Regions from separate parts of the Clostridium sp. 29_15 genome, predicted to be linked through region 2. Evidence: a T-box and tRNA genes for the amino acid it is inferred to sense, from the RefSeq annotation. Region 2 holds a T-box; the other holds one or more tRNA genes.
What was found. The T-box of region 2 lies ahead of pheS (phenylalanine--tRNA ligase subunit alpha). A T-box ahead of a tRNA ligase gene usually reads a tRNA of that ligase, here a tRNA-Phe.
Positions count from the first base shown of each region.

Region 1: it encodes a tRNA-Phe, which carries the amino acid that the T-box ahead of pheS (phenylalanine--tRNA ligase subunit alpha) is inferred to sense. The anticodon was not compared.

Region 1 is NZ_MNRT01000009.1:75-9,704, forward strand. It holds gene BHW04_RS00995 (uracil-DNA glycosylase) at 385-1,062, shown strand; gene BHW04_RS01000 (hypothetical protein) at 1,165-1,362, opposite strand; tRNA gene BHW04_RS01005 (tRNA-Phe) at 1,718-1,793, opposite strand; gene BHW04_RS01010 (CPBP family intramembrane glutamic endopeptidase) at 1,919-2,863, opposite strand; gene BHW04_RS01015 (competence/damage-inducible protein A) at 3,027-4,277, opposite strand; gene BHW04_RS01020 (hypothetical protein) at 4,419-4,655, opposite strand; gene fusA (elongation factor G) at 4,793-6,880, opposite strand; gene BHW04_RS01030 (AbgT family transporter) at 7,332-8,864, opposite strand; gene BHW04_RS01035 (VanZ family protein) at 9,148-9,603, opposite strand.
Region 2 is NZ_MNRT01000042.1:88,804-104,684, reverse strand. It holds gene BHW04_RS11285 (DUF6873 family GME fold protein) at 1-693, opposite strand, end outside; gene ytxC (putative sporulation protein YtxC) at 837-1,727, shown strand; gene infC (translation initiation factor IF-3) at 1,952-2,473, shown strand; partial or broken gene rpmI (50S ribosomal protein L35) at 2,495-2,703, shown strand; gene rplT (50S ribosomal protein L20) at 2,731-3,090, shown strand; gene BHW04_RS11260 (TrkH family potassium uptake protein) at 3,297-4,643, shown strand; gene BHW04_RS11255 (potassium channel family protein) at 4,656-5,327, shown strand; gene BHW04_RS11250 (TrmH family RNA methyltransferase) at 5,341-6,117, shown strand; T-box leader at 6,183-6,404, shown strand; gene pheS (phenylalanine--tRNA ligase subunit alpha) at 6,514-7,533, shown strand; gene pheT (phenylalanine--tRNA ligase subunit beta) at 7,565-9,943, shown strand; gene BHW04_RS11235 (DUF2156 domain-containing protein) at 10,016-10,951, opposite strand; gene BHW04_RS11230 (hypothetical protein) at 11,089-11,388, opposite strand; gene BHW04_RS11225 (hypothetical protein) at 11,593-12,129, shown strand; gene BHW04_RS11220 (radical SAM protein) at 12,153-13,070, opposite strand; gene zapA (cell division protein ZapA) at 13,233-14,354, shown strand; gene BHW04_RS11210 (DUF3656 domain-containing U32 family peptidase) at 14,422-15,881, shown strand, end outside.

The DNA.
Region 1 (9,630 bases), on a different contig from region 2:
CAATTTTCAAAGACCATTTATCTTGTCGCCCTCAAGCGACTTTCTTATCTTATCACTGGAAGTTTATTCTGTCAACAACTTTTTTTTAAAAAGTTTTTTTCAGAAACTACTTTCCATTTTCGCAAATTTACCTACTAGATATTTATCTGTATGTCATCTCTGCGACGTGTTTTATCTTACCATTATTATTCTCCATAATTTTATGTTTTATTACTAATTTAAGCATATTAATCTTAATTTATATTATTTTTCTCCATTTTTCTTAATATATCTATATACGATATGCAAGGTAACGTTTTTGCCTATTTTGATGAAATTATTGGCATTTCTATTATTAATACTTATAATTCATATTGTATAAACTAAAATGTAAGAGGTGATTTTATGACTAATGTATTAGCCAAAGACTGGTATTATTTATTAAAAGATGAATTTAAAAAGGATTATTTCTTTAACCTAAGGAATTTTCTCAATAATGAATATAAGCATCATATTATTCATCCTGATAAAGAAAATATATTTAACGCTTTAAATTTCACATCATATGAAAATATTAAAGTAGTAATATTAGGTCAGGATCCTTATCATGGAATGAATCAAGCTCATGGATTAAGTTTCTCGGTAAATCCTACTGTTGCTATTCCTCCTTCTTTAAGTAATATATATAAAGAACTAAATAATGATTTAGGTTGTTATATTCCTAACAACGGATATTTAAAAAAGTGGGCTGATCAAGGTGTTTTACTTCTTAATACTGTTCTTACTGTAAGAGATGGTGCTGCAAATTCTCATAAAAATAAAGGCTGGGAACAACTAACGGATAAGATAATAGAATTGATAAATAAAAAGAACGACCCAGTTGTTTTTATCTTGTGGGGAAATAATGCAATTCAAAAAAAATCCCTAATAACTAATAGTAAGCATCTGATATTAACATCTACTCATCCTAGTCCATTATCAGCTTTTAGAGGATTCTTTGGTAGCCATCCATTCTCAAAAGCCAACGATTTCCTTATCTCTATAGGTAAAAAACCTATAGATTGGCAAATAGAAAATATATAGGATACATATTTTTTTATTCTGTGCATATATAAAAATAGGAGCCCTATGAAAATAAACTTTACATAGGGCTCCTTATCTAATAGAATAAATCAAAATAATATCTTACATTATTTCTTTCTTTTTAAACTCTTTATAAGTAGAGTATATTAAACCACTTATCATTCCAATTACTCCTCCGGCAGCAAATGTAAAAATTATATTTTCAAAAAAAGCTCCCACAAAAATTCCTATTCCAACACCTATAGCTATTCCTTTGGTTAAATATTCATAATCCTCTTCTGATAACATAAATTTTCCCATTTTAACTACCCTCCCATATTTATATCTTAATACAAATTAATATAAAATTACTTTCTACAAATAACTATAAATCATTTTACTTAACTTGTAAAGAGTTATTTTATAACTCTTTGTATATTTTTTATTAACTTTTTATTATTTATACCATAGAGCTTTATTTCTTTATCTATTAGTATTATATTATTGCCTTTTATCTTTAATTTATATCAGCTTAACATAGTGTTATTATATTTTTTATAAAAAAAAGATATATTAAACCGTCCATTTTAAAATAACGATTCAATATATCTTTTATAATTAATGAGTATATATTTAAGCACAAAAAAGCAGCTTATTATTCAACAAGCTGCTTACCTGGTGGCTCGACCAGGAATCGAACCAGGGACACGAGGATTTTCAGTCCTCTGCTCTACCGACTGAGCTATCGAGCCTTAACAATTTTATTATATTATATTCCTATAATTATGTCAATATTTTTGTTAATATTGTTTTTTTCTGCTTAATATACTACTTCTTCACCTATTTGATTAATTAAATAATATATAATTTATTTTAATTAACTAAAAAAATTCATATAGATAATATATATTCCTATTATTAAGACTAATGGTAAGTTTACTACATCCTTTATACTTTTCATCAAACTATTTTTTACTCTTACCTCTTCTCTTGTTAGTATATTTCTCTTTATATTTAATGATATAAGCTTTTTAAAAATAAAATATATAGCTACAAAGCAAATTATAGTTAAAATAGCATAAAAGAATATTGCTCCTAAAACTACTGAATTAGGTACATTTTTTAAAGTAACTTCACTTACTGCCTGCAATTCCTCTTCACTTGCTGGCAATAACTCCATTAACTTTGACAATGTTACAGATGTACCATTGATGATAAAATGAATAATCATACTAGAAAATATACTTTTAGTAATTCTAACAACTAATGCTAATATAATCCCTAATGCTACTGCATATAAAAATTGTTGTCCATCTAAATGCATAATTCCAAAGAACAATCCTGTAACCACCGCTGATACAAAGATGTTTTCATCATCATAACCAGCTAAAACCACTCCCCTAATAGTAATTTCTTCAGTTATAGCAGGCATAACAGCAAACAATAACAAGAATAAAAGGTATGGAGTATCTATAATAGATGTAATCACCATTGCAACATTATTAGGAAACACTAATTGTGATATTAAAGATAACAATGTGACCATTGGTTGGCAAACAAATGCCAACAATATCAATAATAATGCATCTTTAAAATAAAGCTTATTAATCCTTAAAGTGTCTTTTATACTTCTTGGTGATAATAATAAATAAATAATTGCTGGCATTATAAATATGGTTAAATGTGTAATAAACAATTTCATTCTATAGTCTGTAATATTTAAAATACTAAATATATATGATAATGGATAAGCCGAAAAAATACCTAATAGCAATATAACTAAAAAGTATATATTAGCCTCCTTCAATTTTTTCAAAAACATTCCCCCTAACTGTAAATCTACTTTGCAATAATGTATATTTATAGTTTTATATGATAATAATATAAATGAAGTGGATAAAGCTTCATAATTAATCGCCTCTCCCCCATTTTATTTATATACAAGATAATCCCCTTAATCATTTGATTAACGGGATTATTTTTTCTTATTCCCTACAATATCCTTTTTCAATGATTTTTAGCCTTAATAGATTTAATGCATTCATAGTAGCTCTTTCTCTAATCTTATCTCGCTCTCCTTGGAAGATAAACTTTTCTACTACTGTTTCCCCTTTAAAGCATAATCCTATATATACTAAACCTACTGGCTTTTCTTTTGTTCCACCACCTGGTCCTGCAATACCAGTTGTAACTACTGAAATATCTGATCCACTTTCTCTACATATACCTTCTGCCATTTCCCTGGCAGTTTCTTTGCTTACTGCACCATATAAATTTAAGGTTTCTTTCTTAACACCAAGTCTCCTCACCTTAGCTTCATTGGAGTATGTAACAGCACCTTCAAGAAATACCTGTGAAACTCCTGGATATGATATTAGCTTAGCAGCAATCATTCCCCCTGTACATGATTCAGCTGTGGAAATGGTTAAATTGCTTTTACATAACATTTCTGCTACCTTATACTCTAAGGTAATTTCTCCTTCTCCATACACTTTGTCTTTAAGTGTCTTCCTCACTTCCGCCTCCACTGGTTCAATTAAATTTAAACATTCCTCTTCAGTTTCTCCTTTAGCTGTTATCCTTAAGCTAACATCTACACCTTTAGCATAAGGAGCAACCGTTGGGTTTTTTCCATTATCAATAAGATAAGCTAGCTCTTCTGCCATGAAGCTTTCACCTATTCCAAAAATTCTTAGCATCTTTGATCTAAGCACACAATCTGTTAATTTTTCTAAGTAAGGAAGTACTTGCTCATTAAACATACTTTCCATTTCCTTTGGTGGCCCTGGCAATATTATCATTTTCTTATTTTCCTCTTCTATAATTACACCACTGGCTGTTCCACAGCTATTAGGCATTATTATCGCACCTTCTGGAAAATATGCCTGCTTAATATTATTTCCTTTTAATTCACGACCTTGCTTATTAAAATATTTCTCAATACCTTTTAAAGTATTTTCATCAAGCTTTAATTTTTTGTTAAAGTACTTTGCTGCTGACTCCTTAGTAATGTCATCTTGTGTTGGTCCTAAGCCACCAGTTGTTATTACAAGCTCGCTTCTTTTATATGCTTCATCATATGCCTTTAATAATCTTTCCTCATTATCACCAACTACCTGCTGATGATATACATCTATTCCTAAAGTAGCAAGTTCTCTAGATAAATACTGTGCATTTGTATTTACAATATCTCCTAACAATATTTCTGAACCTATTGCTATTATTTCTGCTTTCACATTTTTCACCTCAATTCAATTTACTTCTAATTGAATTATACCATCAATATCCAATTAATTAATATCATAATATAATTAAATCTTTATGTTTTTATTTTTTACAAATTTAAAATCCCTAAAGCTTAAAGCTCTAGAGATATATTATTTATACTTATTAGCATTAATATAATAACCTCCAAGAGTATCAATTCCTTGATCTATTATTACAAAATTTCCTTCTCTTAGCATCGAAGTAATTATATTTATGTGCTGTTTATTTGATGCATCTAAAGTAATTGTAAAATTATCATTTTTATCGACTATTCCCATATAGTCATATATATCACTATATTCTCCTAGTCCTAACTTTCCCTTTATATCCATTCTATAGTCAGGCATATTTAATATCCTCCTACTACTTTAGTCCATCTATATTTTTACTCAATAATAATTTATGTAAATAAATTATATTTTATTCATTCGTAATATATTTTAATAGAAAATAGAGGTGAAATTATACTCCACCTCTTATTATTTTAAGCTTCTGCCTTTAATTTCTTTGCTTCATTTAATATCTTTATTAGTTCTGATTCAGGAACTTCTTCATATCTACCAAAAGAACTTACATAACTTCCTCTTGCGTGAGTCATTGCTCTTAATGAAGTAGCGTAATTAAACATTTCAGCCATAGGCACTTCCGCAATAACTTTCTGTTCATCACCTACTTGTTCCATTCCCATAACTCTACCTCTCTTTTTATTTATATCTCCCATTACATCACCCATGTATTCATCTGGAACCTTAATTTCTACATTCATTATAGGTTCCAATAAGATTGGCTTTGCACTTTCTAACCCCTTTTTGTAAGCAATAGATGCTGCTATTTTAAAAGCCATTTCTGAAGAATCAACTGGATGGTATGACCCATCATATAATGTAGCTTTCACTCCTACAACAGGATATCCAGCCAAGACACCACTGGACATACATTCTCTTAATCCTTTCTCTACCGCTGGTATGAAGTTTCTTGGAACAGCTCCACCTACTACTTTATCAACAAAATCTAAATCAAATTCACCATCATTTCTTGGTTCAAATTTTATCTTAACATCTCCATATTGACCATGTCCTCCTGATTGTTTCTTGTATTTACCTTGAACATCAGACTTTCCTTTAATAGTTTCCCTATATGGAATCTTTGGAGTCTGTAAAATAACATCTGCTCCAAATTTATTCTTTATCCTACTAGCTATTACTTCCAAATGAGTTTCTCCTAAACCCCAAATTATTGTCTCTGCATTTTCCTTATCTCTTTCAATTTTAAAAACAGGATCCTCTTCAATAAGTTTAGATAATGCTAAAGAAATCTTTTCTTCATCACCTTTTGTTTTGGGAAGTATTGCCATTGACATAACTGGTACAGGAAGCTTAATCTTATCATATTTAATATTAATCTCTTGGCTACATAAAGTATCTCCAGTTGATGTGAATTGTAATTTAGCTACTGCACCTATATCTCCAGCAATTATTTCATCAGTAACAATTTGATTTTTTCCTCTCATAAAGAATAAATGAGATAATTTTTCTTGCTTGCCACTATTAGTGTTTTTTACTACAGCATCTCCATTTAATTTGCCAGTAATTACTTTAAACAATGAAATCTTTCCTACAAAAGGATCAGCTATAGTTTTAAATACATAAGCTGAAAATGGTTTATCTTCTTCAACCTTAATATAAATTTCATCACCAGTATCAATATCTAATGCTTTATGAGCACGTGAGTATCTAGGTGATGGGAAACATCCTATAATATTTTCTAACATTGATTTGATACCTACTACTTTCGTAGCACTTCCACATAATACAGGAGCTATCTCTCCATCAGAACAACCTTTTATAAATCCTGAATAAATATCTTCATCACTAAGTTTTCCATTTTCTAAATATTTTTCTAATAATTCTTCATCAGTCTCAGCAACTGTTTCCATTATCATTTGTCTACATTCATTTACTTTATCAATAAGATCTGCAGGAATATCTATACTTACCATTTTTTTAGTTTTATTGTCTAATTTAAATGCTTTTTGTGAAATTATATTTACTACACCAGTAAAATTTTCTTCTTTACCAATTGGATATTCTATTGGTACTATGCTAAGACCAAATTTTTCTTTCATTTGTTCTAATGTCTTATCAAAATCTGCATTTTCCCTATCCATTTTATTAATAAAAAATGCCCTTGGAATATTTACTTTATTGCAATACTTCCATGCTTTTTCCGTTCCTACTTCAACACCTGATACAGCACATACTACAATTGTTGCTATATCTACTGCTTTCATTCCTTGTATCATTTCGCCTTCAAAATCAAAATATCCAGGCATATCAACTATATTAATCTTTGTATTATTAGATTCAACACAAGCTACAGAAGTTGATAAAGAAATACCTCTCTTTTTTTCTTCTGCTTCGTAATCCATTACAGTGGTTCCATCTTCATTTTTTCCAAGTCTATCAGTAGTGCCTGTATAATATAGTAATGCCTCTGCTAATGATGTCTTTCCTGTAGCACCATGTCCTATCAACCCTACATTTCTTAAACTTTCAAAATTGTAGTTTTTCATGATATCTTAGATAATACTTGCCCTAAGTACTATCTTTCACCTGCCTTTCTTATATATAATATTTATATAATTTATATTAAAACTATTTAACTTAATAAATATCTATTAAATTTTTATGTTTTAATATGTTCAAATAGTACAAGCCTCATAATATTTCTAAAAGTATTTTATTTACTTTCTATTGTTATAAAATTATTCCCTTAATTAATAGTATTTATCCATTTTAATTTATATTACTTATTATTTAATATTTCTCCTTATACCTTACCCCTAAATTATCTTTACGTATAAAAAAGAACCTATATATATAGACCTCTTTTATAAGTGTCTATCTTATAGGTTCCATTTTAATCTGATATAGTTCTTTTTTATACTAAATAATTCTTTAAAATATTTGTAATCTATTTATATAGCTTGTACATTAATTCATTACTCATAATTCATCATTAATTTAAACTCCCATTCCTACTCCTGGTCCTAATGGAAGACCTAAAACAAACCATACTACTAATAGTAGTGACCATCCTATTAAGAATACCATAGAATAAGGTAACATAGTTGAAATTATAGTTCCTGCTCCTGATTCATCATCATATTTTTGTGCAAATGCTACTATTAATGCAAAGTAACTCATTAATGGAGATATTAAATTAGTTGATGAATCCCCAATTCTGTAAGCCATTTGAGTAAGAGCTGGTGAATAACCCATTTCCATTAACATTGGTACAAATATTGGTGCCATTATTGCCCATTTTGCTGAAGCTGATCCCATGAATATATTAATAAATGCTGCAACAAGTATAAATAATAATATTAACGGAATTCCTTTTAACCCTATATTCTTTAAGAAATCTGCTCCCTGAACAGCTATTACAGTCCCAATATTTGTATAGCTGAAGTATGCTACGAATTGAGCAGCAAAAAATACTAATATTATGTATGATCCCATAGAAGACATGCTTTTACTCATTAAATTAACTACTTGGTTACTATTCTTTATTTCTCTAGAACCAATTCCATAAGCAATCCCTGGAATTAAGAATAATAAAGAAATAATTATAACTATTGATGACATAAATGGTGACGTAAGAATTTCTCCTGTTTTAGGATTTCTTAATACTCCATTGCCTGGTACGACTAATAATGCCATACCTATTAAGAATAATACTAAGGCAATTCCTGCAAATCTTAAGCCTCTTTTTTGTTCTACAGTTAAATCTTCTAATGTTTCCGTTACAGAACCTTTATATTTACCTAGTTTTGGTTCAACTATAAGTTCTGTCACTATTGTTCCTAAAATAGTTATTAGTACTGTTGATGCCATAATAAAATACCAGTTGTCAGTAATTCCTACTTTTGCAGTTGCATCTGCCATTTTAGCTGCTTCAGTACTAATTCCAGATAATAAAGCATCTGTTGATCCAACCATAAGGTTAGCACTAAAACCTCCTGATACTCCTGCAAATGCTGCAGCAATACCTGCTAATGGATGTCTTCCAAAACTCATAAATACAACAGCACCTAAAGGTATTAAAACTACATATCCTGCATCTGATGCTATACTTGACATTACTCCTGCAAAAACAACTACTAGAGTTATTAATCTTTTAGGTGTACTACTTACTAGTTTTGTTAAGCAAGCTCCTATTAATCCTGATCCTTCAGCTACACCTACACCAATTATTGCAACAAGCACTGTACCTAATGGTGCAAACCCTGTAAAGTTTGTTACAGCTGAAGTAAACATATATCTTATTCCTTCAGGACTAAGCAAACTTACAATTGATGAAGACATTTCTTTTATTTCATTTGTTGCTCTATCTAATCCTGTATAAGTAACTGATACGCCCAATTTAGCACATATATGTGATACCACTGCTATTATTACACATAATAATAAGAAAATAATTGCTGGATGTGGTAAAGCGTTTCCTACTCTCTCAACAGCACCTAGAAAACCTTTTTTATTTTTGTTCTCATTCATCCCATACTCCTCCTAAGTTTTATCAAATTTTAATTTTGCAATTTAGTTTTATTAAAATTTCATTTACTATGTTTTTATTATATATTGATATAGTAATAAAATCAAACATTTTTTATTAAAATTATGCATTTTTCCCATTTATATGTTAAATAATATGATTAATAATATGATATTTACAACTTATTATAAATATTTTTTAACAATATAGTTATTTATAATTATATTCTTTTATTAAAAAAAAACTATCAATAATGCAATTTTTAATTATTGATAGTTTCACAGATTAAATTTTTATCATATTTTTGACCTTATAAAATAAATTATTAACTATAGAAGCTACAATTCCACCACAACTATCTATAAAAACATCCTTAATTGTTGAACTTCTTTCTGGTACAAAATACTGATGAAGCTCATCTGAAACAGCATAAATTATAACTCCCATAATAGAATAGAATATTATCTTCTTAGTATGAATATAATGTTTAATTACATTAAATAACAAAATATATAAAATAAAGTATTCAGTAAAATGTGCTGACTTTCTTATAATAAATGTTATATTACTTATATTATCTTTTGATATTTCAATACCTATTTTAGATAATAATAAGACTATTTTTCCACTTTGCCCTGATGAGACTTGTCCTGTTTGTTGTGACATATAAAATATAAAAGCCATCCATGCTAATAATAATATCCATGAAATTAATTTCTTCTTTTGCTTTTTCTGTTTCATTACTTCTCCCTATCCTCTAAATCATTT
Region 2 (15,881 bases):
AAAGAGACTTCCTCTATCAGTAAGCTTTCCGCTTTTTAAGTAAATAGGTGTGATATTGTGATTATTAAGAAAATTTAACACTTCTTTGCCATAAGAATAATGATTTAAGTCTCCAAATAGTGCTAATTTATCGTGAGAAATCATTCCTCCAACACCACCTATAAATCCATATTCAAAACCTTCTAAGATAATATCTCCATAAGGCAATAAAAGAACATGAAAATCATCATTTGAAAGAGTCTTATATATTCCAGGATCATTAGTAATTAAAACTTTTTCTCGCAAGGGAAGAATGGAACACTTTGTATAGCCTTGCTTTACATTAATAATTTTTTTGTGAGTAATATATTTTTTAAAAGCATCATCAGAATACTTTAGGTTATGTATGAAATACTCCTTGCTATTTAGTGCGTTTATAGATATATTTTCAGGGTATTTATGGCCAAGGGTGCTAGAACTTTCAATATATTTTATATTATTTTCTTCCAGTTGTTTTTTAAACTCATCAGGCATATGCTTATTTATTAAGATTAATCTATTTTCTTTATGAAGAATATTTATTTGTATATCTACATGGCCATCAATTGCATTATACAAAGCTTTAGATTGAGGAATTTTAATTATTTTAAGCCCTAGCTTGTTTAAATTATTACATTCTTCATCTGTAGTTTTATAATCAACAAAACAAATCATTAAATTAACTCCTTTTATTTATAATATATATAAAATAAACAAAATTTATCTAAAAATCAATAAATTTAAACAGTTACTATTTATAAATGTTGAATATAGAAAACTTTTTAATACATACTATTATTAAGGAAGGAGTGAAATCCATGCTGGTAATGAAGTTAGTACACAATAATGACTTAGATTTTGTAAAAGAGTTACAAGAGTTACGACAGTTATTAAAAAAGAAGAATATAACAATGGGAATTGTTGAAAGCGGAGAGGGAAGCTCTAATATAATTAAGATAATATGTAATAATGAAAGTTATAATGATAGGATTAGAAACACTATTTATTTATATATAAGTAATATTTTGTATTCGGTAGTGGTTAAGGAATATAGAAAAAAAGAATTGTTTAATTATTTAATGGAAAACTATTTTTTCTTGAAGCAAAATGAGGTTATGGAAGTGGAAGAAAAAATAGTTAGGGTATTACAAAATGAAGAAAAAGTTACCGATGAAAAAATGTTTTATTGCATTAATAAGATAAATTGTATAATTGAAAAGATAAAGGAATGCTTAGAGGAAAATGAAGTTATAAATATTAAAGGTTTTATAACCTTTAGAATGAAAGAGCTTAGGGAAGATATTGAGTGTATCATTGATAAAATAGTTGAAGATTATATGATTGAAAAGGAATACAAAGAGTTTATAAAATTATTAAAATATTTTGTAGATATTCAGGAAAGTAAAATAGAAAAGATTGATATATATATACAAAGTGATGGGGGATATGTATTAAAAGATGGCCTTGATAATGATGTTTTTGAAGAGTTTGTCAAGGAAATATATGAATGTAAGATTGATACGGAAGCTAATGTAGAAGATATAATTATTAGTGGTCTTATTACAAATGCACCAAAAGAAGTAGTAATTCATAATAAAGACAAAGCCTTAAACTTAGAGTTTATTGATACTATTAAAAATGTATTCGGTGAGAGGGTAACTTTTTGTAATGGCTGTAGTAAGTGCTTGGCAAGTAAGTTGAAAATTTAAAAAATTAATAATTGACAACTAAAAGATAGCATGATAGAATTTAAAATGTTAAGAAGGAACTGCCGTTTCTCACCTTACGGCAAAGCTTAGTAAGGTAATACGTATGAAATTTGTATCTAGTAATATATTATTATGTCTAGATTTAGTTTGATAATAATGGATGGCAGTAATGTCATCCATTTATTATATAAAAATGCTTTTTTCATTGGTACATTTTATCGGAGGTGAACGATATCAGTAAAAATTTTACTTGTAACGAAAGTATAAAAGAAAAGGAAGTAAGAGTTATTGATGCAGAAGGTAATCAATTGGGAATACTTCAAACAAAAGAAGCTCAAAGAATGGCAGATGAGAGTGAATTAGATTTAGTTATGATCTCGCCAAATGCAAAACCACCAGTATGTAAAATAATGGATTTAGGTAAATATATTTATGAGCAAGCAAAAAAGGAAAAAGAAGCAAAAAAGAAGCAAAAAGTAACAGTAATTAAAGAAATCAGATGTGGAATCACAATTGAGGAAAATGATATTGCTATTAAAGCTAAAAATGCTAGAAAATTCCTAGTGGATGGGGATAAAGTTAAAATAACTATAAGATTTAAAGGTAGAGAAGCAGCATTATCTCATTTAGGTGTTAAAATACTTGATAATTTTGTTTCTAAACTTGAAGATGTTTGTGTAGTAGAAAAACCTGCTAAACAAGATGGAAGAAACATGACTATGGTTTTAGCCCCAAAAAAAGCATAATCTGAGAGGAGGATATTTATCATGCCAAAAATGAAAACTCACAAAGGTGCAGCAAAAAGATTTAGAAAAACAGGTACAGGAAAGTTAAAGAGAGCAAAGGCTTTCAAGAGCCACATCTTAACTAAGAAAAGCCTAAGAAAAGCGCTAAGAGAAAGAGAAACTTAAGAAAAGGTGCTTATGTTTCAACTACTCAAGAAAAAGCAATGAAGAAATTATTACCATACCTATAATTTAAGAAGGTTTAGGAGGACTAAAGAATGGCAAGAGTTAAAAGAGCGGTAAATTCACGTAAGAATCATAAAAAAGTATTAAAGCTTGCTAAAGGTTACTACGGTGGAAAGAGCAGATTATTCAAAACTGCTAACGAAACTGTAATAAGAGCTTTAAGAAATGCATATGTAGGAAGAAGATTAAAGAAGAGAGATTTCAGAAGATTATGGATAGCAAGAATAAATGCTGCTTCAAGAATGAATGGACTTTCTTATTCAAAATTCATGAATGGAATAAAATTAGCTGGTGTTGATATCAACAGAAAGATGTTATCTGAAATAGCTATAAATGATCCAAAATCATTTGCTGAATTAGTTGAATTAGCTAAGAAAAACTTAAATGCTTAATTAATACATAATGCGACTTATGTCGCATTTTTATTATATAAAAAAGTAGCATCTTTATTTATTAAGAGAGATGCTGCTTTTTTGTAATTAAAGTTTTCATTAGATAAATTAAAAAAATATACTTATACTTTTAGGAGGATAGTGTATAATAATTTGGTAAAGTATTATTTTGGTATTTAAAATTTTTGTTTAGCAGAGGTGTATATATGCAGTATAGGTTAAATAAAGGTTCTAAACTTAATCCAATGCAGATCCTTTCACTGGGATTTTTAGCAATAATACTGGTAGGTGGAATATTGCTATCATTACCTATTTCATCATCTACTGGAGAATATACTAGCTTTATTGATGCTGTATTTACTTCGACTTCAGCAGTATGTGTAACAGGACTAATAACTGTAGATACAGGAACTCATTGGAATTTGTTTGGTAAAACTGTAATTATGATATTGATTGAAATTGGTGGATTAGGATTTATGTCTTTTACTACTTTAATAGCAATTTTACTTGGTAAGAAGATAACCCTTAGAGAAAGATTGATTTTACAAAATGCAATGAATACCTTTAATATTCAAGGAGTAGTAAAAATGGTTAAATATATACTGTTATTCACCACTTCAATTCAATTAATTGGTGCACTTATATTTTGCACACAATTAATACCTGAATATGGATTAAGTAAAGGGTTATTTTATAGTATATTTCATTCTATTTCAGCATTTTGTAATGCAGGCTTTGATATTTTTGGTGGCGGGGTGAGTTTAACGACTCACAATACAAATACTGTGGTAATACTAACAGCAGCAGCACTTATAATTATAGGTGGATTAGGTTTTAGTGTATGGACAGAACTATATAATGTAAGAAGGATAAGAAGGTTTTCAGTACATACAAAAATAGTTCTACTGGTTACTGGATTCCTGGTAATAGGAGGCACTGTTTTAATGCTTTTATTTGAATATAATAATCCTGAAACCTTAGCATATATGGATGGTGGAGAAAAGGTTTTAAATTCTTTCTTTTCAGCTGTAACACCTAGAACAGCAGGATTTAATAGTATATCTACATCTGGCATGACTGGTGCTGGTAAGTTTTTAACAATGATTTTGATGATAATTGGAGGTTCACCTGGATCAACTGCTGGTGGAATAAAAACAACAACTGTAGGTGTATTAATATTAACAGTAATTTGTGTTATAAAAAGAAGAGAAGATACAGAGGTTTTTTCAAAGAAAATATCAAAAGATCTTGTTTATAAAGCATTTACCTTATTCTTTATAGGCTCAGGTCTTGTTATAGTGGTAAGTTTAATATTATCATTTACTGAAGCGGGGGCATCTTTTACAGCTATTTTATATGAAACTGTTTCTGCTTTTGGTACAGCAGGTTTGACTATTGGTCTTACACCAAATTTAAGCATCATTGGAAAAGTGTTAATTATGATGATGATGTATATTGGAAGAGTAGGACCTTTAACTGTAGTATTATCATTGACTAAAGAAAAAGTTAGAAGTGGAATTAAATATCCAGAAGGAAAAATATTAATAGGTTAGGAGAAAGTAATAATGGCAAGTGGAAAACAATTTGTAGTTATAGGTCTTGGTAGATTTGGTCAATCTGTGGCAAAAACATTATATGATCTAGGCCATGATGTATTAGCTATAGATATAGATGAAGAAGCAGTAAGAGAAATTTCAGAAAATGTAACTCATGCTGTGCAGTTAGATGCAACAGATGAAACATCTATAAAAAGCTTAGGACTTAGAAATTTTGATGTTGCAGTAATTACTATTGGTTCAAATATACAAGCGAGCGTAATGATTACACTTTTAGTTAAAGAACTTGGAATTAAATACATTATAGCAAAGGGGCAAAGTGAACTTCATGCTAAGGTATTATACAAAATTGGTGCTGATAGAGTAGTGCTTCCAGAAAAAGATATGGGTATAAGAGTAGCTCATAATTTAGTGTCTTCCAGTATAGTGGATTATATAGAATTATCATCTGATTATAGCATTTTAGAAATTAAGCCACTAAAGGTATGGGACAATAAAACTTTAAATGAACTAAATTTAAGAAGTAAATATGGAATTAATGTTATTGCCATAAAAAAAGGTGAGGAAATTGATATAACACCAAGTGCAAATGCTGTTATAGAAAGTGAAGATGTTCTGGTAGTTATTGGACCAACAAATAACTTAGGTAATTTAGAAGAAATAATTGTTAAACAGAAGTAAGAGGTGCTGCACTTTGATAGTCATTGAAAGTAAAGAAAATTCTTTATTTAAGAATATTAAAAAGCTTAAAGAAAGAAAAAATAGATCTAAAGAAAAGAAATATATTATAGAAGGTTTTAGGTTGGTAGAAGAAGGGTTTAAAGCTGGTGCAGATATTGAATGCTTAGTTATAGAAGAAGGAAATGAGCAGAAAGCAAATGAATTCTTAAAAGAATACTTAACAGTATCTAAAATTTATTTAATGAAAAAAAGTTTGTTTGGTCAGCTTATTGCTACAGAAAATACTCAAGGTGTATTAGCTGTTGTGAAGATGAATGATAGTACAGAAGAAATAAAAGGAGATTTTTATCTTTTATGTGATAAAGTTCAAGATCCAGGAAATTTGGGAACTATTATTAGAACTGCCCATGCAGCTGGTGCTTCAGGAATAATTTTAACAAAGGGTACAGTTGATATATATAATGATAAGACTATAAGGTCAACAATGGGATCAGTTTTTTATCTGCCAATTATATATGATAATGACCTTAGCTTCTTAAAGAAACTTAAAGAGGATGGTTTTAGCTTAGTTACTACATCACTTCAGGAATCAAAGGATTTCTTTCAAGAGGATTTAAGAGGTAAGGTAATATTAGGTGTTGGTAATGAAGGTAATGGCATCAGTGATGAGATATTTGCTATGGCAGATAAAAAGGTTAAGATACCTATGCCAGGTGGTGCAGAAAGTTTAAATGTGGCAGTGGCTTCATCAATAATACTTTTTGAGAAAGTTAGACAAGGAATGCTATAAAAGTATTTTTTAATAAATACTTGAAAAAAATAATCTTTATTTGTATAATAAGTTGAAAAGAATATGTAAATACTGTGAATGAGAGAGTAATTATAAGGAATATTTCAGGGAGAAAAAGTCTAAGACTGGAAGCTTTTTTAATAAAAATTATAATGAAGTTCGCTCAGGAGTACTAGTTGTGAAGTAATAGTAGTAACTAGCGGTTTAACCGTTATTTTAATTAAGAGGATATTGTACCATTTGTATAATATCAACTAGGGTGGTAACGCGGATATTCCGTCCCTTTTGGGATGAATATCCTTTTTTTTATTTACAAATTATTTTAGTTGCATAGCAATTAAATTAAAAGTATTTAATATTCGTAAGATACTGATTAAAAAAGAAGGGAGTAATATTATGGAAGAAAAATTAACCGCCATTAAAGAAGCAGCACTTAATGAAATAGCTTCAGTAGAAAATAGTGCAGCTTTAGAAGAAATTAGAGTTAAATATTTAGGAAAAAAAGGTGAACTTACTACTATATTAAGAGGAATGGGTTCTTTATCACCAGAAGAAAGACCAGTAGTTGGTAAGTTAGTTAATATAGCTAAAAATGAAGTTGAAACTAAACTTGAAGAAGTAGGAAGCAAAATAAAGGAAAAAGAAAAAAAAGCTAAACTAGCTAGTGAAGTTATCGATATAACTTTACCAGGAAAGAAACAAGTAATAGGAAAGAGACATCCATTAGATCAAACATTAGAAAGTATGAAGAACATCTTCATTTCTATGGGATTTACAATAGAAGAGGGGCCAGAAGTAGAATTAGATCATTACAATTTTGAGGCTTTAAACATTCCTAAAAACCATCCTGCAAGAAGTGAACAAGATACTTTATATATTAATGATAGTTTAGTTTTAAGAACTCAAACTTCACCAGTTCAAGTAAGAACAATGGAAAAGCAAAGCTTACCAATTAAAATGATCTCACCAGGTAAGGTTTATAGATCAGATGATGTTGATGCAACACATTCACCAATATTCTATCAAATGGAAGGATTAGTTGTAGATAAAGGAGTAACTTTTGCAGATCTTAAAGGTACCTTAGAATTATTTGCTAAGAAAATGTTTGGGGATAAAGTTAAGACTAAATTTAGACCTCACCACTTCCCATTCACTGAACCTTCAGCAGAAATGGATGCAACTTGTTTCGTTTGTGAAGGTAAGGGATGTAAAGTCTGTAAAAATAGTGGATGGATTGAAATTTTAGGATGCGGTATGGTTCACCCAGATGTACTTAGAAATTGTGGTATTGATCCAGAAATATATAGCGGATTTGCCTTTGGGTTCGGTGTAGATAGAATGGTTATGCTTAAGTATGGAATAGACGATATTAGATTATTATACGAAAGTGATATGAGATTCTTAAATCAATTCTAATAATTATAGTTATTGTAGGAGGTAAAATGCAATGAAAATACCATATAATTGGTTAAAAGATTATGCAGAAATAAATGTTGATGCATATGAATTAGCAGATAAATTAACTCTTTCTGGTTCTCAAGCAGAAGAGGTTATAATGCAGGGAGATACAATTAAGAATGTTGTAACTGGAAAAATTACAAAAATTGAAAAGCATCCTGATGCAGATAGATTAAATGTTTGTCAAGTAAATATTGGAGCTGAAGAAGAAATTCAAATTGTTACAGCTGCTACAAACATGAAGGAACAAGATATAGTACCTGTAGCTCTTCATAAATCAATATTAGCTGATGGTACCGAAATTAAAAAAGGTAAGATGAGAGGCGTAGTATCTAATGGTATGTTCTGTTCTGAAGAAGAATTAGGAATTGCTGGAGATAAACCAGTTCATGGATTAATGATTCTTCCAGAAGATGCACCATTAGGAATGGATATAAAGGAATATTTAAAATTAAATAAAGCAATAATTGATTTTGAAATAACTTCAAATAGACCGGACTGTTTAAGTATTGTTGGTATGGCAAGAGAAGCAGCAGCAACTCTTGGAACATCTTATAAAATGCCTAGCTTCAAATATGAAGTTAAAAATTCAGATAATATCAATGATGAATTAAAAGTTGAAGTTAGAGATGAATTATGTAATAGATATATGTCTAGAGGGGTTAAGAATGTTAAGATAGCTCCATCACCTTCATGGATGCAAGAAAGATTATTAGAAGCTGGAGTTAAACCAATAAATAATATGGTTGATATAACTAACTTTGTAATGCTTGAACTTGGTCAACCAATGCATGCTTTTGATGCAAGAGAAATTGAATCTGGAAAAATAGTTGTGGAAAGAGCTAAAGGCGGTGAAAAGTTCACAACTTTAGATGAAGTAGAAAGAACTTTAGATTCAGAATGCTTATGTATAAAAGATAAAGATAAGACTATTGCTTTAGCTGGTATCATGGGTGGATTAAATTCTGAAATAAAAGAAGATACAACAGAAGTATATTTTGAATCAGCAAATTTTGATGGTACAAACATTAGAGTAAATTCTAAAAAGGTTGGACTAAGAACTGAAAGTTCTTCTAGATTTGAAAAGGATATAGATCCTAATTTAGCAAAGCTTGCTATAGATAGAGCTTGTAGCTTAGTATGTGAGCTTGGTTGCGGAGAAGTTATGGAAGGAACTATCGATGTATACAACAATGTTAAAGAAGAAGGTCACTTAACTGTTGATACTAATTGGATAAATGCTTTCTTAGGAACTGATATATCAAAAGAAGAAATAAAGAAATCTTTAGATTCTTTAGATATAAAGACTGAAATAAATGGGGATATGTTAGAAATTACTACACCTACATTTAGAATTGATTTAACTATTAGAGAAGATATTGCAGAAGAAGTTGCAAGAATTTATGGATATGATAAAATTCCTACAACTGTATTTAGCGTATCTACTGAGAGAGAGCCTAAGTATAAGAAAAATATTTTAGAAGATAAAGTTATTGAAATAATGATAGGAAACGGATTAAATCAATCAATAAGCTACTCATTTGTTTCTCCTAAGGTATTTGACAAAGTTAATATACCAGCAGATAGCCAATTAAGAAATGTTGTTAAGATTAAGAATCCTTTAGGCGAAGATTTTAGTGTGATGAGAACAACAACAATTCCTTCAATGATGGAATGTTTATCTAGAAATTATTCAAGAAATAATGATTATGTTAGATTATTTGAAATTGGTAAAGTATATATTCCAAATGAAGACGAAAATCAAGTTCCAACTGAAAAAAATATATTAACTATAGGTATTTACGGAGATTGTGATTACTTAGATATGAAGGGAATTATTGAAAATCTAGTAGATGGTCTTGGAGTTGAAAAAGCCAAATATGTAAGGGAAAGTGAAAATGCTAGTTACCATCCAGGTAAGACAGCTGCATTATTAGTAAGAAATAAAAAGACTGCAGTTCTTGGAGAAGTGCATCCAGATGTAACTGAAAATTATGGTATAGATATTGATTGCTATATAGCTGAAATAGATTTAGATCAATTATTTGAAGCAGCTAAAATGACAAAATCATATAAAGCATTACCAAAATTCCCAGCTGTAACAAGAGATATAGCATTACTAGTGGATGATTCTGTATTAGTTGCAGATATAGAGGAAGCTATAAGAAAAGCTGGTGGAAATTTAGTTGAAAAAGTTCAATTATTTGATATTTACAAAGGTGAACAAATTCCAGCTGATAAAAAATCAATAGCTTATGCAATAGCATATAGAGATGAAAATAAAACATTAAATGAAAAAGATATTACGAAAGTTCATGATAAGATATTAAAAGCTTTAGAGCATAAGCTAGGTGCTGTGTTAAGATAATATTTAAACAATTATAAAAATCAAAAGCAGATTTAATTTGCTTTTGATTTTTTATTTTATTAGGTGATAATTTTAATCAGTAATTTTTATAAAACATTTTTTTATATAACCAATAGGGTGATATGATACTTTAGATTTTCGTAGTCCTAAATCACCACAGTCTTCTTGTCTATTTACATATAAAGTATCACTAAAATACATATCTAAAAATGTTCTATTTAAAAAAGAATAAATACCTTTAAAAGAAATATCACAGCGCTCAATGTGGATTATAGCTGTATCACCATATTTTTCTCCAATAGAAAAGCCTGCAAGAGTATCATTAACATAAATTGTTATGGATTTTAAATCTAATTTTTGAAAGTTTATTAATACATCCCTAATGACATCGTATTCTATTTTTAGTTCAGTACAGAGAGAGTTTTTTGATTTTTCCCATTTTTTTATTAAGTCTAAGCAGTCGTTGATTATTTTAGGGCTATTTATTTCAGATATTTTGAAAGAATAGTTTTTATTAAAGAAGTTATATAGATTTTTTTTAGCATGATACCTTTTTCCACTTAAGTTAATTAAATCTTTGGTAAGATATATATATTCATAATCTTCCGGTGTATAAACAATTTCAAATTTATGAGCACAATATTTCTTTAAATCATTAATAAAAAAGTTTTCTACATCTCCAAAAAGATAGAGTTCATGGGTGTTATTAGATAAGAAATTAGATTGCGAATTATTATTATTGTTTTTTTTATATGATAGTAATAATTCGATGATTGAATTTAGTTTATTGGGAGTGTAATTATATGGAATCATAAAAAAATCGCCATAATATTCTTCACTTTTCTTAACAATTAAGGTATTATCTATTATAGCAAAAGTGGTTTTTGATAAATTTCTCCATAAATATAATGAAGCAAAAGTGTATTCATATGAAGAAAAGTTACTTTTATAACAATAATCATTAAATGTTTCTTTATCTTGGAGAGTTAAGGTATGGAATATATCCAAGATATCATCTCCTTTGTAAAAAATAAGCCATATATTATATTTTATTAAAAAAAGATAATACGGTTAATTGAAAAGAACTTTTATAGAAAAAATCCTATGTCTAATAAGAATTTATCAAGACATAGGATTACCAAAAGCTAATATTTGAATTTTATTAATACTTCTTTAATTTCACCTTTAGAATTTTTTCTTATGCTAAAGTTTTTAATATCGCTAAATTCATGATTTAGCTGATATGTTAATTCATTGATTGTTGCTTTACATTTTTTTGAAAGTTCATTATCTTCAATAATTTCAAATCTTGATTTTTTACAAGTAGTTTCGTTTTGCTCATCATCAATTATTACATAATAATCAGAACTTTCTTCTAATACATAGTATTCTTTATTTAAAGTTAAAGTAGAACACAAATCATTATTTATACATTTTAATAACATTTTACCATACCTCCCTTTATAAATTACATTATACATTTATTTAATAAATGTTAAAATTGTAAGAATATATAAAAATATAATTATTTTCGTATATTTAATTAATTTTTTAATAATTTAATTTTTGCAACACTGTATAAAATCTTGTATAATTTATATGAATTTATTAGAACTAATGAAGTACTTATATAAATAAGGGAGATAAAAATGAGTAAATTTAAAAATAATAAACTGATAGAAAAATGTAATCAATTAAATAAAGCTATAGAGATAGTTGGTGGAAAAGAGTTTTTAAATACGAAAATAACAGATGATATTGATATGGCAGAATACATAATAAGCAGTGTTTTTGAAGGAGAAGAAGTGAAGTTTAATTTTGCTGGTGAGGAGTATAGTATTCCTGCATTATTTAAAGCAAAGCTTGAATATGAAAAAAATTTTCTAAGAAATAAAGGTAAGGCAATTGATTCAATCGTATACAAGATAAAAAAATATGATACAAGCTTAGATTCGGAAATAAGAAAATATAAGAAAAGCAGTGGAATTGAAGAATATAATAAAATATATGATATAGTAGAAAAGAGATATAGAAGAGATATCAATATGTTAGTATTAAATTCTATGGATAGTAACCTAGTAGAGAAGCTTTCAGCAGAAGAAGAGGATAAATACTATGGAGAGTATCTTACTCAAAAGAAAAAACAAATAATATATGGCGTATTTAGCAAAATGGGTATAGTTTAATCTATGCCCATTTTTAATGTTAATTAAACGCCTTCGTTTTTAAAGGATGGTACAAAATCTGTGGTGTTGGCTCCTTCTCCTTGAATAAAGCCATTTTTTACACCAATGGACAATGCATAATCTATGATAGAATCGTAATGTTTAGGATTTAATTTGCTGTTTATCTTTGGATATTTATAAGCATTATGCATAGGTACATATTGATTCATTAATGAGATATAGATATCATCATGAAATGTATTGTATAAAAGGTCAATAACTTTCTTAGAATCAAATAAAAGTCCAGGTAATAATAAGTGACGTACAATTACACCTTTTTGTATTATTCCATTATCATTAAAGGAAGGAGCACCTACTTGACGTACCATTTCCTTAATTACATTTAAAGCATTTTCACGGTAGTTGTTAATTTTTGAATATGCTAAAGCATATTTATCATCAAAATATTTAAAATCTGGTAGATAAACATCCACAAGTCCATCAAGAGCTTTAATAGTTTCTAAAGAGTCTATTGAATTAGTATTATATAGTATTGGTAAAGTTAAATTATTATTTCTTGCAATTTTAATGGATTTAATGATTTGAGGTACATAATGAGTAGGAGTAACTAGATTTATATTGTTAGCACCTTGTTTTTCAAGTTCTAGGAATATTGCAGCCAATCTTTCAATGGAAATGGTTTTACCGTTGAATTCTTGTGATATGCAATGGTTTTGGCAAAATACACATTTAAGATTGCAATGAGAAAAGAAAACAGTTCCTGAGCCATTTTTGCCAGAAACACAGGGTTCCTCCCAAAAGTGTAATTGAGCCCTGGCTACTTTTAAATGATTATCTGCTTGGCATACACCAAGATTTATATCTCTGTCAACATTACAATTTCTTATACATAAGTTGCATTTTTTTGTTTCTAAATTTATTATCAATTTTAAACACCTCATAAAAGTATATCTTTTATTAAGATTCTATCAAATTTAAATATATTTTCAATAAATTTAAAATAACTAATATAAAAATAGACAATATATGTGGCAGAATATAGTTATTCAAAGATAAATATGATATAATATCAGTAATTATAATATAATTTAGAGGTGTATTAAATGAATACTGTAACAGTTAAAATAAATGGGATGGAGTATAATTTAAAGGGAAAAGAAGATGATGAATATTTACTAAAGGTTTCAGAATATGTTGATGGTAAATTTAAAGAAGTATCAAGTAATAATAACAAATTAAGCATTAGTTCAGTTGCAGTATTAAGTGCATTAAATATAGCAGATGAACTTTTTAAATGTAATAATGAAGTTGAGGATTTACTTAAGGAAAAAAATTCTTTAGAAGAAAGAAACCTAACTTTAAAGGAAAGAATACGAGAAATAAAGCAGGAAGTTGAAGAAACTATTAAAAATAAAAATCAAGAAATGGCTTCTTTAAAAGAGATGTTGTACTCAATGGAGCAAAAGTCAAGAGAAGCTGAAATTTTAAATGATAAGGTTGCTGATTTAACTGAAGAGTTAGAAGAAAAGAGCAAATTAGAAGAATTAGTAGTGCTATTAAAGGAAAATATGGCAGTTTTAAAAAAGGAAAATGAAAATTTAGTCAAGAAAATTGAAGTACTAGAATCAAATCTTACATCTTCAGATGAAAATAATAAAAAACTAAGCATGAGCCTTCTAAATACACAAGATGAATTTTTAAAGGAAAAGAAGGAAAATAAAAAATTAAATGCGAAAATATTTGAATTAAATGAAGATATAGCTAATAAAGTTTCACTTGAAGAGTATAATAATGTATTGGATAGTTATAATGCTTTAAAGGAAAACGTTGAACAAATATCGGTGGAAAAAAGTGGAATTGAAAACATGTTAGAAGAGTTTAAAATAAATATAAATTATATTGAACTTGAAAATAAAAACCTAAAGGATAGCGAAAATGTATTAAAAGAAGTTATTTCATCAAAAGAAGATGAAATTGAGGAATATAAGAGTAAAGCATCTGTAGATGAAGAAGAGGCTAAAATTTTGAAAGATAAGATACTTGAACTTGAAGCTGTAATTGCTAAGGGAAAAGAGCAAAGAAAGGCTTTATTAAATAGGGATAAAGCTATAAAATTCCAATTACAAAACTTTAAATATAAGGTTTTAGATTTAGAGAAAAAGCTTATTGATCTACAAGTTGAATTGGCAGTGGAAAGAAGAAAAGCAAATCCATTATTAAAATAGAGTCTGTTCAGAGTGGAACAGGCTTTTAACATAAGATGAAGAATATACAAAAAAAGGAGACGTAAAAATGGAAAAGGTGGAAATACTTGCACCAGCAGGTACCATGGAAAGTTTGGTTGCAGCAATAAATAAAGGCGCTGATGCAGTATATTTAGGAGGAAATAAATTTTCGGCAAGAGCATATGCATCTAACTTCGATAATGACAATATGTTAAAAGCTGTTGATTATGCTCATAGCTATGATGTGAAAATATACGTAACATTAAACACAATTTTAAAAGAAAATGAAATTGAAGAAGCAGTAAGATATGTAGGATATCTATATGAAATTGGTGTTGATGCCTTAATTATTCAAGATTTAGGTTTATTAAAAAGAATTAAAGAAGAGTTCCCATTGATGGAAGTGCATGCATCTACTCAAATGACTATACATAATGGTGAAGCAGCAGTATATTTTAAAGATAAGGGGTTTCACAGAATAGTATTATCACGTGAGATGACATTAGAGGAAATAAAGTATATATCTAAGGATTTAGCTATTGAAACAGAAATGTTTGTTCATGGAGCTATTTGTGTGGCATATTCAGGACAATGCTTAATGAGTTCTATGATTGGTGGAAGAAGTGGAAATAGAGGAAGATGTGCTCAGCCATGTAGAATGGAATATACTTTAAAAGGGGAACACAGTGGGGAAACAAAAGGACATTTATTAAGTCCTAAAGATATGTGTACTATTGAAGATGTAGAAGACATTGTAGATACAGGAGTATACTCTTTAAAGATAGAAGGTAGAATGAAGAGAGCTGAATATGTTGCTGGAGTGGTAGATAACTATAAAAAGGCTGTAGATAAAGTATTATATAATAATAAATATGATGATCAAGCTGGAAAGAGGCAACTTTTACAATTATTTAATAGAAGTGGATTCACTAATGCATATTTAAAGAAAAATACTGGTAAAGATATGATGAGTTTTAATTCACCCAAAAACTCAGGAATATCACTGGGAGTAGTTGATAAAAATGGTGATATAGTAATAAAAGAAGATTTAAATGTAGGTGATGGTATCAGATATAGAGATAAAGGATTTACATTAAGTAAGATACTATATAAAGGTAATGAAGTAAAGAGTGCTAAAAGAGGTGATAAAGTAAAACTTTATCCAATTGATTATAAAAAAGGTGATGAACTATTTAAGAGTCTTAATAAACAATTATTTGATGAACTTGAAGAATACTTAAAGTCATACACTAAAAAGATTGCTTTAAATGCTATAGTAGATTTTTCTGTAGATAAACCTGTAACTATCAGAATAAATTATAAAGGAAATTTTTATGAAGTACAGGGAGAAGTAGTTCAAAAAGCAGAAAAGAGACCATTAGATCAGGAAAGAATTAAAGAAGCTTTAAAGAAATCAGGGGATGTTGCTTTTAAAATTGAAAATATAGAATTTGAAAACTTTGAAGATGGATTTATGAGAGTTTCTGACTTAAATAATTTAAGAAGAGATATAATTGAGAAAATAAC